One region of the Oceanicaulis sp. UBA6590 genome, then DNA from elsewhere that is predicted to be linked to it. Evidence: predicted binding sites of a transcription regulator. Region 1 holds the regulator's gene; each other region holds the start of a gene.
The links. The regulator LexA, encoded in region 1, represses DNA repair genes until DNA is damaged. The targets are predictions, from matches to a motif close to ATGTTCCNCTTGTGTTCC.
Positions count from the first base shown of each region.

Region 2: a site for LexA is predicted at 3,291-3,308, ahead of uvrA (excinuclease ABC subunit UvrA). Genes of this name have one in related genera too.
Region 3: a site for LexA is predicted at 2,922-2,939, ahead of ruvC (crossover junction endodeoxyribonuclease RuvC). Genes of this name have one in related genera too.
Region 4: a site for LexA is predicted at 1,840-1,857, ahead of recA (recombinase RecA). Genes of this name have one in related genera too.

Region 1 is NZ_DJIQ01000027.1:42,173-46,765, reverse strand. Features, by position in the region: gene B2Z70_RS06085 (ComEC/Rec2 family competence protein) at 1-1,390, shown strand, start outside; gene B2Z70_RS06080 (2-hydroxychromene-2-carboxylate isomerase) at 1,394-2,068, opposite strand; gene lexA (transcriptional repressor LexA) at 2,123-2,806, opposite strand; gene trpC (indole-3-glycerol phosphate synthase TrpC) at 2,886-3,680, opposite strand; gene trpD (anthranilate phosphoribosyltransferase) at 3,701-4,593, opposite strand, start outside.
Region 2 is NZ_DJIQ01000016.1:79,973-84,565, forward strand. Features, by position in the region: gene B2Z70_RS03375 (CPBP family intramembrane glutamic endopeptidase) at 1-230, shown strand, start outside; gene uvrA (excinuclease ABC subunit UvrA) at 237-3,119, opposite strand; gene ssb (single-stranded DNA-binding protein) at 3,341-3,856, shown strand; gene B2Z70_RS03390 (Kelch repeat-containing protein) at 3,933-4,593, opposite strand, start outside.
Region 3 is NZ_DJIQ01000038.1:15,451-20,043, reverse strand. Features, by position in the region: gene B2Z70_RS08130 (MotA/TolQ/ExbB proton channel family protein) at 1-109, opposite strand, end outside; gene ybgC (tol-pal system-associated acyl-CoA thioesterase) at 278-721, opposite strand; gene ruvB (Holliday junction branch migration DNA helicase RuvB) at 721-1,758, opposite strand; gene ruvA (Holliday junction branch migration protein RuvA) at 1,755-2,405, opposite strand; gene ruvC (crossover junction endodeoxyribonuclease RuvC) at 2,402-2,899, opposite strand; gene B2Z70_RS08105 (hypothetical protein) at 3,026-3,646, shown strand; gene B2Z70_RS08100 (cupin domain-containing protein) at 3,652-4,593, shown strand, end outside.
Region 4 is NZ_DJIQ01000062.1:40,651-45,243, forward strand. Features, by position in the region: gene alaS (alanine--tRNA ligase) at 1-516, opposite strand, end outside; gene recA (recombinase RecA) at 687-1,769, opposite strand; gene B2Z70_RS12440 (ATP-binding protein) at 1,902-4,505, opposite strand.

The DNA.
Region 1 (4,593 bases):
CCCGCGCACCGGTGCAGTCGCCGCCGCATTGCTGACTGGCGAGCGCGCCCGGGTCAGCCGCGAGGACGCCGAAGCGCTGCGCCTGTCAGGGCTCGGCCATATTCTCGCGATCTCCGGCCTTCACATGGCGCTGTTCGCGGGCGGAGCCTATTGGTTGATCCGTCTGGGGTTTGCTATGTGGGAGCCTTGGGCGCGCGCCCATGACCCGCGAAAACCCGCCGCCCTTGGCGCGCTGATCGCGGCGAGCCTCTATCTGGTCATCTCGGGCGCCGCGGTCTCTACGCAGCGCGCCTACATCATGGCGTTCGTGGTGTTGATGGGCGTCCTGTTTGACCGTCAGGCCTTCTCCATGCGCTCACTGGCGCTGGCGGCGATTCTGATCCTGCTCATCGCGCCAGAAAGCGTTATCGAGCCGGGCTTCCAGATGAGCTTCTCGGCTGTGGCGGCCCTGATCGCTAGCTTTGACGCCTATAAGCGCTGGCGGCCCGAAGGCGGCTTCTCGACTTCGCTTATCGGCAAGGTGAAGGATGCGCTCGCCGGGCTCAGCGCCACCTCCCTCATTGCCGGGGCGGCGACAGGCGCGTTCGCCGTTTTCCATTTCCAGCGCATGGCCGCCTATGGGCTCATCGCCAATCTGCTGGCCATGCCGGTTTTCACCTTCTGGGTCATGCCCGCTGGCGGCGCGGCGCTTGTCTTCTCGCCTCTGGGACTGGAGCGGCCCTTTCTCTGGCTCATGGATCAGGGGCTGAGGCGGGTGCTCGACATCGCCTACTGGGCGTCATCTCTGGACGGCGCCGTGGTGGGGGCGAACGCTGCGGACCCGGCGCTGGTGGCGCTCTACGGGCTGGGCTTTGCGTGTCTGGTGATCGGGCTCGGATGGATGCGGGTGACCGGAGGCGCGCTGATTGCGATCGCGATCGGCCTGTTCATGGTCCAGACCCCGCCCCAGATGATGATCACCGATGGCGGCGTGGTGCTGGCGCGTTTTGAAGGCGGGGGCGAGGAGTTCGCGGTCTCGGACCGAAGGCGCGGTCGCTTTGATGCGCGCGTCTTCCTGCAGCGCGCAGGCGTCAGCAGCACACCCGAACGCGCGGCGCTCCGCTGTGACACTCTGGGCTGTACCGGTCGAACGGCCGAGGGATTGCTGCTGGCTGTCACAGGATCTGCGGAATCACTGGAGTCGGATTGTGCCTACGCGGATCTGATCGTGTTTGACGGCGAGGTCTCCGCGTGGCGCAAGCGAAGATGCCGGGCGCTGGTGCTGGATGACGCCGCCCGCGCCGAATTGGGCGGAATGGAGTTCTGGGTTCAGGACGGGCAGGTCGTGCGCATGCGCAGCGCTCAGGCGATGCGGCGGGAACGCTTGTGGGGGAGAGGTTCTGAAACCTGATCGCTAGAGCGCTTGCAGGCCGCGTTGCTCCATGCGCCAGAGCAGGGCGTCAACCCGGTCCTGGCCAAAGAAGGGTTCGCCCTCAAAGACCATCAAAGGCACGCCCCAATGGCCGGCGGCGTCCTGGTTGGCTTCATTCTCGATGATCTGCCTGTCGATGCGGTCAGACTGCGCATCGGATTCGGCATTGAGCCAGTCCGCATCCAGTCCGGCCGTGCTGGCGGCGTCATCCAGGGCGCCGTCATCGGTCCAGGGGGTGTTGAACCCGGCGCTGGTTCCGCCCCAGATCCGGCGGCTGGCGGCGGCGATATAGGCGAGCCCATCGCCGGCTTCAGCGGCGAGAACGCCCAGACGATTGAGATAGGCGATACGCGGCTGATCGGCCGCGATCTTCAGGGTCGCGAGATCCTGAACAATGGGATCGGGTGAGGGCGCAGAGATGGGCAGCCCCAGACGCTCCGCCTCGCGCGCCACGTCGATGAGGACATAATGGATCCACCGCGGATCGCGCTCTTCAAAGAAGTGCGGACTCCTGACGGCCAACGGACGAACGATGCGGACATCCACCGTGAAGGCGTACCGCTCCCGCAGCTCAAGAAGTCGTTGCGCGGCGATATAGCTGTAGGGGCTTCGGAAGGACCAGTAGAGGTCAAGGCTGAGCGGTGCGGCGTCGGTCATGAGTCTGGCGTCCTCAAAAGGGTGCGCCAGACTATCCTCGCTCGATCAGCGCGCCTAGTGATAGCGGCGGATGAGGCCCACGAGACGCCCCTGAACCTTCACCTCGTTCGGGCCGAAGATACGGGTCTCATAGGCGGGGTTCGCCGCTTCGAGCGCAATCGAGCCGCCCTTCTTGCGCAGCTTCTTCAATGTGGCTTCCTCGTCATGGACGAGGGCGACCACGATGTCGCCGGTATTGGCGGTGTCGCCGCGCTTGATGATCACAAGGTCGCCATCCAGGATTCCGGCCTCGATCATGGAATCGCCGTGCACTTCCAGCGCGAAGTGCTCGCCGCCCGAAATCATCTCGGCGGGAACGGGCAGGCGATCGGTTTCATGCTGGATCGCCTCGATGGGCACGCCCGCAGCGATCCGGCCGAGAACCGGCACTTCCACGCCATGGCTGCGCTCGTCAGAGGCGCTGGATCCGAAGTCCGCGCTGACGACGTTGGTCTTCAAGGGGGCGGGCGAATTGCCGGACCCGCCCTGGGGCAGCTTGAGCACTTCCAGCGCGCGGGCGCGATGAGCGAGGCGGCGGATGAAGCCGCGTTCCTCGAGCGCCGAGACCAGACGGTGAACGCCGGATTTGGAGGCGAGGTTCAGCGCCTCCTTCATTTCATCAAAGGAAGGCGATACGCCGTCTTCGGACAGACGCTTGTTGATGTAGAGCAAAAGCTCGTGCTGCTTTTTGGTCAGCATGATCGCCTCTTGGAACAAAATAGAAACTCTAGAAGTGTTCTATGCATGTTCCATCTTAACGTCAAGTGAAGGCCCAGCGTCAGGCGCGCCCCATGAGGGTGCGCGTCGCCAACGTCACATCCTCCTGCCGCATCAGGCTTTCGCCCACCAGCAGAGCCTTGGCGCCAGCCTCCTGCAAACGCACCGCGTCGTCACGGATGAAAATGCCGCTTTCGGCCACCAGAACGCGATCATCGCCCACAATGGGAGCAAGGGTTTCAAAGGTTTCCAGGCTGGTTTCAAAGGTGCGAAGATTGCGGTTGTTCACCCCCACGAGCGGGCTCGGCAGGGCGAGGGCGCGCTTCATTTCGTCCGCGTCGTGCACCTCGACGAGGGCATCCATGCCCCATTTGAACGCTTCCTCGATCAGGTCCGCGGCGAGGGAATCATCCACGCTCGCGAGAATCACCAGAATGCAGTCCGCACCCAGCGCCCGTGATTCGGCCACTTGCCACCGATCATAGAGAAAGTCCTTGCGCAGGACGGGCAGGTCGACCGCCGCGCGGGCGGCGATGAGATAATCGTCATGGCCCTGAAAGCTCGGCGCGTCGGTCAGCACGGACAGGCAGCTTGCGCCGCCGTCCTCATAGGCCTTGGCGAGTACCGGCGGATTGAAGTCCGCCCGGATCAGGCCTTTCGAGGGGCTGGCTTTCTTCACTTCCGCGATCAGGCCCAGACCGTTCGCGTTCGCATCGCGTTCCAGCGCCGCCTTGAAGCCGCGGACTGGGCTGGCGTCCTGCGCCCGCTCGCACACCGCTTCATAAGAGAGGCGGGCTTTGCGCTCGGCGACATCGGCGCGCTTGTAGGCTTCGATACGGGTGAGGACATCGCTCATGGGAGACTCTTCAGGCTGGGTCAGGCGTTGCTGGCGCGAACAAGCGCGTCGAGAGCGGATTGCGCGCGGCCCTCATCAATAGCGCTGGCGGCGAGCGCCGCGCCGGATTTCAGATCATCGGCGAGCCCCGCGAGTTTCAGCGCCGCCGCAGCGTTCAGAAGCACGATATCGCGATAGGGGCCTTTTGCGCCCTTGAGCAGATCGCGGATCGCCTGGGCGTTCTCTTCAGGCTCACCCCCCTTGAGATCTTCAAGACCTGCGCGGGGCAGACCGGCGTCTTCGGGTATGGTCTCGTATTCGCGGATGGCGCCATCGGGGAAGAGCTCTGCCACATGGCTGACGCCCGTGGTGGTGATCTCATCCAGCCCGTCCTCGCCGTGCACGATCATGGCCGCTTCCGCGCCGAGCCCCCGCAGGGCTTCAGCCATGGGAACCAGCCATTTGCGATCAAACACGCCCAGCAGCTGACGTTTTGCACCCGCCGGATTGGAGAGCGGACCGAGCAGGTTGAAGATCGTGCGCACGCCCAGGATCTTGCGCGCCGGCCCCACATGGCGCACCGCGCCGTGATGGGCCTGCGCGAAGAGAAAGCCCACCCGGGCTTCAGACAAGGCCGCTTCCACCTGCGCCGGGCTGGCGAACAGGTTCACGCCCAGACTTTCGAGCACTTCAGCGGAGCCGGATTTGGAGGAGGCGGCCTTGTTGCCATGCTTGGCGACAACCGCGCCTGCGCCCGCAGCGACCAGAGCGGCGGCGGTCGAGATGTTCCACGTGCCCCGCGCATCCCCGCCCGTGCCGCAGGTGTCTATGGCGGTTGCGGGCGCCTTTACGGGCGTCATGCGAGCGCGCATCGCCTTTGCGCCGATCATCAGGGCTTGCGGGCTTTCTCCAAGCGCGGTCAGCGCCAGCAGGA
Region 2 (4,593 bases), on a different contig from region 1:
ATGGGGCCTTCAACGCCGTCGCGGTCATCGCGCCGACCTTCGCCCTCATGGCCTCCGACCCCGAACAGACCATCCACACCGCCGTGGCGCAGGTGTTCAGCTCGGCCACCGGCATGGCGGGCGTTGAAAGCGTCACAATTGGTCCGGAAACCTACGCCCAGCTCATCGCCATGGGCGGGCTGAGCGCGATCATGCTGATCGGCCTGATCATCCGGGGGCGGAAGGGGTAGCGGAACCTACCCCGCCAGCTTCGCCTGACGCGCCTTGTCCCGCTCCAGAAGCGGTTTGAGATAGCGGCCGGTCCAGCTCGCCTCGACCTCGGCCACATCTTCGGGCGTACCTTCGGCCACGATCTGGCCGCCGCCTGAGCCGCCTTCGGGGCCGAGGTCCAGCAGCCAGTCGGCGGTCTTGATGACATCAAGATTGTGCTCGATCACGATGACCGTGTTGCCCTGATCGACCAGCTCGTGGAGCACTTCGAGGAGCTTGCGCACATCCTCGAAATGAAGACCGGTGGTCGGCTCATCGAGGATGTAGAGCGTCTTGCCGGTTGAGCGCTTGGCGAGTTCCTTGGACAGCTTCACCCGCTGGGCCTCACCGCCCGAAAGCTGGGTGGCGGGCTGACCCACCTTCACATAGCTCAGCCCCACCTGTTTGAGCGTCTCCATCTTGTCGCGCACGGAGGGGACCGCCTTGAAGAACTCGGCGGCTTCCTCGACGGTCATGTCCAGCACATCGGCGATGGACTTGCCCTTGAAGGTCACTTCCAGCGTTTCGCGGTTAAAGCGTTTGCCGTGGCAGACATCGCACTCGACATAGACGTCGGGCAGGAAGTGCATCTCGATTTTCACCACGCCATCGCCCTGACACGCCTCACAGCGCCCGCCTTTGACGTTGAAGGAGAAGCGGCCCGGCTTGTAGCCGCGCGTCTGGGATTCAGGCAGGGAGGCGAACCATTCGCGGATGGGTGTAAACGCGCCGGTATAGGTGGCGGGGTTTGAGCGCGGCGTCCGGCCGATCGGGCTCTGGTCGATATCGATGATCTTGTCGACCTGATCGAGGCCTTCCACCGTGTCATGGGGCAGGGGGACCTGGGAGGCGTTGTTGAGCCGCCTGGCCGCCGCCTTGTAGAGCGTCTCGATCGTGAGCGTTGATTTGCCCCCGCCCGAGACGCCCGTCACACAGGTCAGGACGCCCAGCGGATAGGCCGCGTCAATGTTCTGAAGGTTGTTGCCGGTGGCGCCCTTCACGGTCACGGCGCGCTTGAGGTCCACCGGGCGGCGCTGTTCGGGCACCGGCACCATGCGCTTGCCCGACATGTACTGCCCGGTCAGCGATTTGGGATTGGCGGCGATTTCCGCCGGCGTGCCCGCCGCGATCACCTCGCCGCCATGCACGCCCGCAGCCGGACCGAGATCGACCACATAGTCCGCCGTCTCGATGGCCTCTTCATCGTGTTCGACGACGAGGACGGTATTGCCGAGATCGCGCAGTCCGCGCAGGGAATCGAGCAGACGGGTATTGTCGCGCTGGTGCAGGCCGATGGACGGCTCGTCGAGCACATACAGAACGCCCGTCAGGCCCGAGCCGATCTGGCTGGCGAGACGAATGCGCTGGCTTTCCCCGCCCGACAGCGTGCCCGAGGCGCGGCTGAGCGTGAGATAATCAAGCCCCACATCGACGAGGAATTTCAGGCGGTCGCGGATTTCTTTCAGGATGCGGCGCGCAATCTCCTGATCCTTGGGCGACAGCGTCTCCTCGATGGAGGAGAACCAGTCGCGCGCATCCTTGATCGATTTCTCGCCCGCTTCGGAAATGTCGTGCTTGGCGATCTTCACCGCCAGCGCTTCGGGCTTCAGGCGCTTGCCGTCGCAGACATCACAAGGCTGGCTCGATTGAAAGCGCGCCAGATCCTCGCGCACCCAGCTTGAATCCGTCTCCCGCCAGCGGCGCTGCAGATTGGGCATCACCCCTTCAAACGCCTTGGACGTGGTGAACTGGCGCAGCCCGTCCTCATAGGTGAACTTGATCTTGTCCCTGGTCCCGTAAAGCACGGTCTTCTGGAAGGCTTTGTCGAGATCACGCCAGGGCGTGTACATGCTGGCGCCGTAATGGTCCGCGATCGCCTGCAGGGTCTGCTGGTAGAGCTTGGAGGTGGCGCGGCTCCAGGGCGCAATGGCGCCGTCATAGAGCGACTTGTCCCGGTCGGGGACCACCAGATCCTCGTCAAACTCAAGACTCTGGCCGAGGCCGTCACAGGCGGGGCAGGCGCCGAACGGATTGTTGAACGAGAACAGGCGCGGCTCGATCTCCTCGATCGTGAAGCCGCTGACCGGACAGGCGAATTTCTCGGAGAACACGATCCGCTCGCCGGTCTTGTGTTCGCCATGGTCAGAGGCGAACTCGGCCATGGCGATGCCGTCGGCGAGCCGCAGCGCGGTCTCGAGACTGTCGGCGAGGCGCTGTTCGAGCCCCTCCTTGGTGACCACCCGGTCCACCACCACGTCGATATCGTGCTTGAACTTCTTGTCGAGCTCGGGCGCCTCTTCAAGGGCGTAGAACTCGCCATCCACCTTCACGCGCTGGAAGCCCTGCTTCAGCAGCTCGGCGAACTCCTTGCGGTATTCGCCCTTCCGGCCGCGCACGATGGGGGCCAGCAGGTAAAGCCGGGCGCCGTCGCCCAGAGCCGTGATGCGGTCCACCATCTGGGACACGGTCTGGGCCGAGATCGGCTCGCCGGTGGCGGGGGAATAGGGCACGCCCACCCGCGCCCAAAGAAGGCGCATATAGTCATAGATCTCGGTGACCGTGCCCACGGTCGAGCGCGGGTTCTTCGAGGTGGTCTTCTGCTCGATGGAGATGGCGGGGGACAGCCCTTCGATGGAATCCACATCGGGCTTGCTCATCAGCTCCAGGAACTGGCGCGCATAGGCGGACAGGCTCTCCACATAGCGGCGCTGGCCCTCGGCGTAGATGGTGTCAAAGGCGAGCGAGGACTTGCCCGATCCCGACAGGCCCGTGAACACGATCAGCTCGTCGCGCGGCAGATCCACCGACACGCCCTTGAGATTGTGCTCGCGCGCGCCGCGAACGGAAATGGTTTTGAGCTTGTCAGACATGGATGACGCAAAATCCTTCACTGGCGGACTGCCGGGCCGGCGTATCGGGCGTTACTTAGGACTCTCCCGGCCCGCTATCCACCGTTCAGGCGCCGACAGCGGCGCCCGGTGATGGACTCGGAGCCCCGGATGGGCTTCGTTAACTTCCGACTCGCGCTTCAATTGACGCGCGGAACGGAATGTGAACAAATACGACGCGAAAGACAAGCGGGAGACGCGGCATGGCGGGCAGTGTGAACAAGGTGATCCTGGTGGGCAATCTGGGTGCGGACCCGGAAGTGCGCCGGCTGAACAATGGCGATCCGGTCGTCAATCTGCGCATCGCCACCTCGGAGAACTGGCGCGACAAGGCCACGGGCGAGCGCCGCGAGAAGACCGAATGGCACAATGTCGTCATCTTCAACGACAACCTCGCCAAGGTCGCCGAGAACTATCTCAAGAAGGGCTCCAAGGTTTATATCGAGGGCCAGCTTCAGACCCGCAAATGGCAGGATCGCGACGGCAATGACAAATACACCACCGAAGTGGTGCTGCAGCGCTATCGCGGCGAGCTGACCATGCTGGACGGTCGCGGCGACGGCGGCGGCGACCGCATGGGCGGCGGCTACAACAACAACCAGATGGATGACCGGTCCGGCGGCGGTTATGGCGGCGGTCAGGGCGGCGGCGGACAGCGCCAGAACGCCCCGCGTGAGGACTTCACCTCGGACACGCTGGATGACGACATCCCGTTCTAGGATTTGTCCCATCGATGAAACCGAAAAGCCCGGCGCGTCGCGCCGGGCTTTTTGCATGGCTCGCTCAAGGCTCGTCTCAGGGGGTGAACCAGTCGAGCTTGGCGGTGGTCTCGACGCCGCTGGGCTGGGCGGCGCCGGCGATCGTGGCGATCGCATTGCGCACGGCCACAGCGCCCAGGCCGTGACGGGGCGTCGGCATGCGGCCCATGCCGGTCCAGCTGTCTGACTGGGGATCATAGCGCCAGACCTGGGCGTAGACGCCGCCGCCGGAGTTGTCGAACCACTCTCCGCCGAACACATAGAGCGCGCCTTCCACGCTGGCGCAGGCCAACCCGCCGGCCCCGCGCGGACCCGCCTCGGGTTCGGGCAGGGGCGCACGGATTTCCCAGCTGTCGCTTGCGGGGTCGTAGGCCTCGTGAACCGGCGTATTTCCGCCCGACACGGTGCGCCCGCCCACCACGTGCAGGCGGCCGTTCAGTTCAGCGCCCGCCGCGGAATTGCGCGCCGTGGGCGCCGGGGCGGCCGTGGTCCAGATCTGGGCGGCGGGGTCGAGCACGATATGGGCGTTGGTGTCCGCGTGGTCAGACCAGGCCTTGTTGGAGAGGCCGGCCGGACGCCGTCCGGTGACCACATGCAGTCTGCCGTTCATCGCAACGGCGACCGTTTCAGCATAGGGCTGGGGCATGGCCGGGCCATTGCGCCAGCGATTGCGCTGAGGGTCGAAGACGCGCACGCCC
Region 3 (4,593 bases), on a different contig from region 1:
ACGCCAGGATCGCCATCACCGCCTTCACGACAATGTCGGCGCGCATGAACAAATGCATGATGGTCAGTTCAGTGGCCGGACCCGTCAGCTCAACTGCAACGCTTTCCATGGAAACTCCGCTAGACCCTCACGCACCCGCGCCCGGCGGATGCGTCATTATGAAACGCCCTCGGGCAGCAGGTGTAACCGCACGCACGCGCCACGCCAAGCCGAACTCGGCCAGACAGGCGCATCGATATGAGAAAACACCGCGATTGGGGCGAATTGAGGGAGAATTCTAGTCGGTTACGTAGCGTTGCACCTGATCGAGCATGGTCTTGGGCAAGCGCCGGGGCCGTCCTTCAAGGTCGATGCAGGCCGCTTCCACATCAGCGGTCACCAGCACTTCGGCGGCGCAGATGACCCGCTGGCGGATGACCAGCCTCGCCCCTTTGGCGGCGACGAAGCGCGTCTCGATGGTCAGGGCGTCATCGATGCGCGCGGGCTTGAGATAGTCGAGATTGATCTTGCGCACGGCGAAGCCCAGCGGCGGATCCAGTTTCAGAATCTCGGCGTGGGACACGCCCGCACAGCGCAGCGCATCAGTGCGGCCGCGCTCGAGGAATTTGAGATAATTGGCGTAATAGACGACGCCCGTGAAATCGGTGTCCTCGTAATAGACCCGGACAGAGAGCTGGTGCGTCTTGTCATCGAGCCAGACGCCGGCATGGGGTTCGGCCATTACGCGCCCTCCCCGAACAGATCGTCACTGAAATGGCGCGGCATGGTGAAGCCCAGATGCTCATAGGCCCGCTTGGCGGCCACACGCCCGCGCGGCGTGCGCATGATGAAGCCCTGCTGGATCAGGAAGGGCTCGACCACATCCTCAAGCGCATCGCGCGCTTCGGCGCAGGCCGCCGCCAGCGTCTCGACGCCCGCCGGCCCGCCGCCAAAACCCTCGATCAGAACCCGAAGATAGCGTCGGTCGAGGCTATCGAGCCCCACCGCATCCACCTCAAGCCGTCTCAGCGCCGCATCGGCGGCCTTGGCGTCAATCACCGGCACGCCGTCTTCCTCGGCGAAGTCGCGCACCCGGCGAAGCAAACGCCCGGCGACGCGCGGCGTGCCGCGGGCGCGCTTGGCGATCTCGGTCGCGCCATCCTCGCTCATGGGCGCGCCCAGCTTGTTGGCGGCGCGGGCGACAATGCCTGACAATTCTTCGGTGGAGTAAAACTCAAGCCTTACCGGCACGCCAAAGCGATCCCGCAGCGGCGTCGCCAAAAGGCCCGCCCGCGTCGTCGCGCCCACCAGGGTAAAGGGCGGCAGGTCGATGCGCACGGTGCGCGCGCTCGGCCCTTCGCCGATCACGAGATCAAGGCAGAAATCCTCCATGGCGGGATAGAGAATCTCCTCGACCGCTGGCAGCAGCCGGTGGATCTCGTCAATGAACAGGACGTCGCGTTCTTCAAGATTGGTCAGGATCGCCGCAAGATCGCCGGCCTTGGCGATGACCGGGCCGGAGGTGGCGCGGAAGTTCACGCCCAATTCCTTGGCCACGATCTGGGCGAGTGTGGTCTTGCCAAGGCCGGGCGGGCCGGACAGCAGGACGTGATCGAGCGCCTCGCCGCGTCGCGCGGCGGCCTGGGTGAACACCTTGAGATTGGCGATGGCGGCCGGCTGGCCGACAAACTCTTCAAAGGAGAGCGGGCGCAAGGCCTTGTCCCGGCCATCGCCGGGATTGGCTTCAGCAGAAATGATGCGGTCTTCGGCGTCGCTCACCGCGCCAGCTCCTTGAGGGCTGATTTGATCACAAGCCCTTCGGTCGCATCCTCACCGAGCTGACGCAAGGCTTCGGCGGCGGCCTTGCGCGCATCGCTCTCGCTGTAGCCCAGATTGACCAGCGCCGAGACGGCGGATTCGCGCATGACATTGTCTTTCGGCGCCGGGGCGGCGGAAGGCGTCTCGGCGCCCGCCGGGGCCAGAGCCGCCGCCAGCCCCGCAACGCCCGCGCCCAGCGAGCGCCCGAGCGGCGGGGCCTTGTCCTTCAATTCGGTGGCGATGCGTTGAGCGAGCTTCTTGCCCACGCCCTTGGCGCGTTCAAACGGCAGAGGATCGCCCAGAATGGCGGAGCTTTCGATCTCGCCGACTTCAATGGCGTCGAGCATGGCGAGCGCATGTTTCGCGCCGACGCCCTGAACCGATTGCAGGCGGACGAACCAGGCGCGCTCGGAATCACTCAGGAATCCAAAGAGCTTGAACTGGTCCTCGCGCACATGGGTCTCGATATGCAGCGCAACCGGCTTTCCCGGTTCGAGCCGCCCCAGCGTGCGCGACCCCGCGCTCACCAGATAGCCGACGCCATTGACGTCGATGACGGCCTCTTCCTCGCCAACACAATCGACGACGCCCTTGAGCTTTCCGATCACGACGCCATTCCTTTCACGCTATTCCTGTGATGCGCATGACAGACCGCGACAGCCAGCGCGTCCGCGGCGTCCGCATCCGCTTTTGATCCGGGCAGCAGGATAGCGATCATCGCCGCCACCTGCGCCTTCTCCGCCGAGCCGGTGCCCACGACCGCCTTTTTCACGAGCTTGGGGGCGTATTCGCCCACCACCAGCCCCGCGCGCGCCGGCGCCAGCATGGCCGCAGCGCGGGCCTGACCGAGCTTGAGCGCGCTAACGGCGCTGGCGTGGACGAACTGGTCTTCCACCGCCGCTTCATGGGGCTGATGCGCGATCACAAGCTCTTCAATGGCGTTGTAAATGACCGTCAGACGCTCGGCCATGGGCGCTTTTGAGGGCGCCTTGATGACGCCATAACTGACCAGTGACAGGCGCGAACCGGTCTGGTCGATCACCCCCCAACCCGTGGCGTTCAGGCCCGGGTCGATGCCCAATATGCGAATCGCGCTGCTCATCACGCGACAGCATAAAGCACTCGGAACAAAACGCGACCAAACTCTGCACGCCCACCCGTTCAGACCGCATTCAGCTTCTCTCAATCCATAATCGGTGTAAGGTCATTGTCTTTGGGGGAGACGGACATGAGCAAGAAACGCACGCTCTCACGGCGGTCCTTCCTGACCCAGGTCGCCGGCGGCGCCACGGCGATCGGGGCAGCTGGACTGACAGGCTGCACGACGACCGGCGCAGGCTATACCGGCCTGACCGATCAGGATCAGGGACCCTATGCGGACGCCATCGGTTATGGTCGCGGGGGCGCGTATGGCGGCGGGCGAAACTGCACCGATGCGGATCAGGGCCCTTATGCCGATCCCGCCAATCAGGGCCGGAGCTGCCAGGGTCAGTCTGGCTATACCGATAACGACCAAGGGCCTTACGCAGACCCGCCCGGCCAGGGTCGCGGGAGCGGCTATCAGAACAGCTACACGGATAATGACCAGGGTCCTTATGCGGACCCGCCCGGACAGGGCCGCGGAAGCGGATACCAGAACGGCGTCACCGATAACGATCAGGGCCCTTACGCCGATCCGCCGGGTCAGGGCCGCGGCGGCTACCAGGGCGGCTATACAGACAATGATCAGGGGCCGTATGCGGACCCGCCCGGCCAGGGGCGAGGCGGCTATCAGGGCGGCGGACGGCAATGCACCGATGCGGACTCCGGTCCTTATGCTGATCCGTCAGGTCAGGGACGCCGCTGCTAGACAACATGAGCTCCGAACCTGCTTCAATGTCCGGCGCGCTTGTCGACCTCATCGCGCCGCATGAGACGACCGCATTTTTCGAAACCGTCTTTGAGCAGACCCATCTGCATGCGCCGGGGACTGACCGGAACCGCTTCGCCTCTCTGATCAGTCTTGATGCGATTGACCGCATCCTCGCCGAGGACCTGTTGCGTGAGGGCGATCTGTCCATGGCGCGGGCCGAGCCGCGCCTGCCCGATCGCGCCTGGCTGCGAGAGGACGGTCTGGTGGATCGCGGCGAGGTCGCGAGGCTCTATCAGCAGGGCGCGACCTTGATCCTGCCCCAGCTGCAGGCGCGACACCGCCCCCTGGCCGATCTCTGCCGTCAGCTGGAAGCGGAGTTCTCCTGCCCGGTCCAGACCAATATCTATCTCACTCCGCCGAACGCGCAGGGCTTTCAGACCCATTACGACAATCACGATGTGCTGGTGCTGCAGGTCGAGGGATCCAAGCGCTGGCGGCTCTATGACGCTCCTGTGGGCGTACCCTATCGCGGCGAACGCTTCACGCCGGGCCGCTTCGCCCAGACCGAACCGCGCGCAGAGCTGGTGCTGAACCCCGGCGATGTCCTCTACGTGCCGCGCGGGCTGATGCATGACGCAGTCAATGAGGGCTCTGACGAAGCCTCGCTGCACATCACGACGGGCCTTCTGGCCAAGACCTGGGCGGACTTTCTGCTGGAAGCCGTATCCGAAGCCGCCCTGCGCACGCCGCAACTTCGTCGCGCTCTCCCGCCGGGCTATGCCCGCGGCGCGGTCAGCCCGGGGGTGTTTGCGAAAACCTTCGCCGAAGCACTGGAGGCGGTGGGTCAGAACGCGGATATCGAGGCCGTGCTGGGCCTGTTCACCGATGCCGCCCTCACCTCGCGTCCCGCCGATACGCGCGGCGCGCTGACCTTGGGCCCCATC
Region 4 (4,593 bases), on a different contig from region 1:
GCACGGACCGCACGGGCCGGTATCGCCCATGGACCAAAAATTGTCCGAGGTGGAAATGCGGATGATCCTGTCGTCAGACAGGCCCGCAATCTTGCGCCACAGCGCCGCCGCCTCATCATCCTCGGAATAGACCGTGACCAGCAGCTTGTCCTTGGGCAGGCCGAACTCCTGGGTCACCATCTTCCAGGCGAACTCGATGGCGTTGTCCTTGAAATAGTCGCCGAAGGAAAAATTCCCCAGCATTTCAAAGAAGGTGTGGTGGCGGGCGGTATAGCCCACATTATCGAGATCGTTGTGCTTGCCGCCCGCGCGCACGCATTTCTGCGAGCTCGTGGCGCGCACATAGTCGCGACGCTCGGCGCCTGTGAACACGTTCTTGAACGGCACCATGCCGGCGTTCACGAACAACAGGGTGGGATCATCCTGGGGCACCAGCGGCGCCGACTGGACGATCTCATGGCCTTCTTTGGCGAAGAAATCGAGAAACTGGCTTCGGATATCGCGCAAGGCGGTCATGGGGCACTCCGGGCGCTGGCGCGCGGCGTTTGAGAGGATGGCCGCCTGCTGGTGCGGCGGCCTTTGGGTGTCGGTTCTCCCCCATATACGAACGGGCGCCCGGTCAAGCCAAGCGCCCGTTGTATATTCATCACCGAAATCAGGGGTGATGCGGCAGTTTCAACGCAGCCCTAGCCGGTGGCTTCGTCGTCCAGATCATCATCCTCGCCCGGACCGACCAGCAATTCGTCAGCGATCAGGCCGGCATTCTTGCGCACTTGCGCCTCGATCCGGTCGGCGATCTCGGGATTGTCGAGCAGGAACTGGCGCGCATTCTCCCGACCCTGACCGATGCGCTCGGAGTCGTGGGAATACCAGGAGCCGGATTTCTCGATGATATTGCCCTTCACCCCGAGATCGAGCAGTTCGCCGGTCTTGGAGATGCCTTCGCCATAGAGAATGTCGAACTCGACCTCGCGGAAGGGCGGCGCGACCTTGTTCTTCACGACCTTGACGCGGGTCTGGTTGCCGATCACCTCGTCGCGGTTCTTGATCGCGCCGATACGGCGAATGTCGAGACGAACAGAGGAGTAGAATTTCAGCGCATTACCGCCGGTCGTGGTTTCGGGCGAACCGAACATCACGCCGATCTTCATGCGGATCTGGTTGATGAAGATCACCAGGCATTTGGACTTGGAGATCGAAGCGGTCAGCTTGCGCAGCGCCTGGCTCATCAGGCGGGCCTGAAGACCGGGCAGAGAATCGCCCATATCGCCTTCCAGCTCCGCCCGCGGGGTCAGCGCCGCCACGGAGTCGATCACCAGCACGTCAATGGCGCCGGAGCGCACCAGCGTGTCGGCGATCTCGAGCGCCTGTTCGCCGGCGTCCGGCTGGGAGACCAGAAGCTCGCTCACATCCACGCCCAGCTTGCGGGCATAGACCGGGTCCAGCGCATGCTCGGCGTCCACGAAGGCCGCCGTGCCGCCGCTTTTCTGGCATTCCGCCACGGTGTGCAAAGCGAGCGTGGTCTTGCCCGAGCTTTCCGGGCCGTAGATCTCCACGATCCGGCCCTTGGGCAGACCGCCCACGCCCAGCGCGATATCCAGGCCCAGGGAGCCGGTGGAAATCGCCTGAATATCCTGGTCCGGCTTGGCGCCCAGCTTCATCACCGAGCCCTTGCCGAAGGCGCGATCGATTTGAGTCAGGGCCGCTTCAAGCGCTTTTTGTTTATCCATGTCGCCGTCTTTCACCACGCGCAGATTTGACTGTGCCATCAGGTCGGCCCTCCTTATTTCACGCCCGACCGAGTCGGGCAATGAAGCCAACCGTACTTATTTTGTTCCGGGAACGCAACAGGAACATATTCCGCGGTGGAACACCCGCTTCCGCCCAGCACAATCAGCGTCTTAGGCCCGCTGGCGCGCCGCGAGCTCTTCCTTCACGCGCTCGGCGAGCTGCTGGATGTCGAACGGCTTGGGCAGGAAGGAAATCTCGAGATCGTCCGACAGCGTGTCGGAAAACTCTTCCTTGGCGTAGCCGGAAATGAAGACGATTCGCGCATTGCCCAGGAGATGCCGCGCCTCCTTCAGAAGGCCCGGACCATCCAGCCCCGGCATCACCACGTCGGAAATCAGAAGATCAAAGCTCTCGGGCTCTTCCTTGAGGATTTCCAGCGCTTCCTCGCCATCACAGGCCTCGACGACCTCATAGCCCCGCCGCACCAGCGTCTTGGCGGCGATGGCGCGCACGGCGTCCTCGTCCTCCACGAACAGGATGCGCCCCTTGCCGGCGAGATCGGACGGCACGGGTTCGGCGGTCTTGGCCGCTTCCTCGCGCGCCAGCTCGGTCTGCTCTTCCTCGCTCGGCACATGGCCGGGCAGATAGATGTGGAAGGTCGTCCCCTTGCCAACCTCGGAGTCCACGAACAGGAAGCCGCCTGATTGCTTGACCACCCCATAGACGGTCGCCAGCCCCAGCCCTGTGCCCTGCCCGGCTTCCTTGGTGGTGAAGAACGGTTCGAAGATCTTCTTCAGTGTCGCCTCATCCATGCCGGCGCCGGTATCGGACACATGGATCGCGGCCCAGTCGCCATCCTTGGGGTTCGGCGCCCCGGCGCGGGCCACATCCTCGGCGGAGACCGCTGCGGTGGTGATGGTCAGCACGCCGCCGCCCTGGGACTTCATGGCGTCGCGGGCATTGGTGGCGAGATTGACGAGCACATTATCGATCTGGTTGCGATCCGCGCGCACCAGCGGCAGGTCGCGACCATGCTTGATATCGAGCCGCACGGTCTCTTCCAGGATCTGGCCCAGCATGATCGAGCAGTCCGACAACACATCTGAAATATCGAACACGGTGTTGCGGAAGGTCTGCTTGCGCGAGAACGCCAGAAGCTTGCGCACCAGCCCTGCCTGACGGGTGACGGTGGAGTTGATCTGCTGCAAGTCCTGATAGGACGGATCGCCCACCGGGTGCCGGTTCAGGAGCTCGCCGACATTCAGGCGGATCGCGGTGAGCATGTTGTTGAAATCATGCGCCACGCCGCTGGCGAGCTGGCCCACCGCCTGCATCTTGCCGGCCTGGGCGACCTGTTGCTCGAGCGCCTTCCAGGACGAGATATCGACGACATAGGCGACCCGCTTGCCTTCACGCGACGGCGACAGGAAGACCTGCACCGCGCGCTCGCCATCCTCGCCCGCCTTCAGGCGCACTTCGCTGGGCTCGCCGCGGCCCGCGAGCGCGGAGGCGAGCACATTGTCGATCCGGCCATCCCCGCCGATTTCGAACAGGGATTCAAAGGTCGCGCCGGGCACCGCCGCGCCGCCCGAGAGCTTGAGAAGCGCCGGATTGGCGTCCTCGATCACCGCCACGGCGGGATCGGCGTCATCCAGTCGCGCCACGCCGAACGGCGCAGTGGCGAACATTTCATCAAAGGACCCGCCCGCAAGCGAGGTTCCGACCGGAGAGGCTTCCTGCACGGCGTGGGGAACCGCCACGCCCGGAGGCGCACCTGTGGCGGAAAGCTCATAAACCACCGCGCGCGCCTTGGCGGGGCGGTCGTCATTCCAACTGACGCAGATGACCACAGGGCTTTCCTCGCCATCGAAATGCCTGAGCCGCGCATCCAGGCGCGTCACCCCGTCGGCGCCGCGCGATTGGGCAAAGGCGGAGGCGGTGTCGCCCGACGTGATGTCCTGCAGCTTCAGCACGGCTTCCTCGCTGACGCCGAGCCAGCGACGCAAGGTGGCGTTCGCCGCGAGGATCCGGCCTTCAGCGTCCGCGCTGAACAGACCGGCCGGCGCATGATCGGCCCAGTCGGGGGTATCCTCGGCCTCAAGCGGCCCCTCGTCGCGCAGCTCGGAAAAGCGCCAGAGCACGCCGCCATCCTCCAGCACGGAGACATCGGCGGCATAGACCACGCTCTCTCCGCCCCCCAGCGGAATGCGTCCAACCACTTCACGCGCCCGTTCGCCTGCACTCGCAGCCCGATTGAGACGATAGACGGCCCCCGCCCCGGCGCCGCTGAACAGGCGTTCGGGCGCGGCCGGCGTCTTGTCGGCGCCGACTCCCGCCAGCGCCTCGGCCAGCTTCACATAGGCGGCGTTCGCCCAGGCGACCCGCCCCTGGGGGTCGGTAATCAGCACGGGGTCCGGCCAGACCGCCATGGCGTGCGCCGCCTGGCCGCCCGCAGCGCGTTTGCGTTCCGTCGGTTCGATCAGGGACCGGCCCGCCGTCTCGCCCGCCGCCAGCGCATACATCAGCAAGAGCGCCACCGATGCGATGCCGGACAGCAGGATCACGCCATTCCATCCCGCTCCGGCGCCTGCAAAGATCGCGACCGCCGCCGCAATCAGCGCGCCCAGGCTCGCGGTCCAGAAGATCAGCCGGGTCAGCGGTCGGGTCAGAGGGCTCTCGGCGGGGGCGGACTCGGTCTCCCGCCCGATCTCGGCGGAGGGCGAGGCCTCCGAAGCGGACGGGGCGCGTTGAGCGGAAAGCGGGAGGTCTGACATGACAGGCTCCGAAGGGTTCAGGCCGGGGTTGGCGCGGTGGCGAGTCCACGATTCGAACGCGCATCATCACAGGTTAAAGTTAACCATA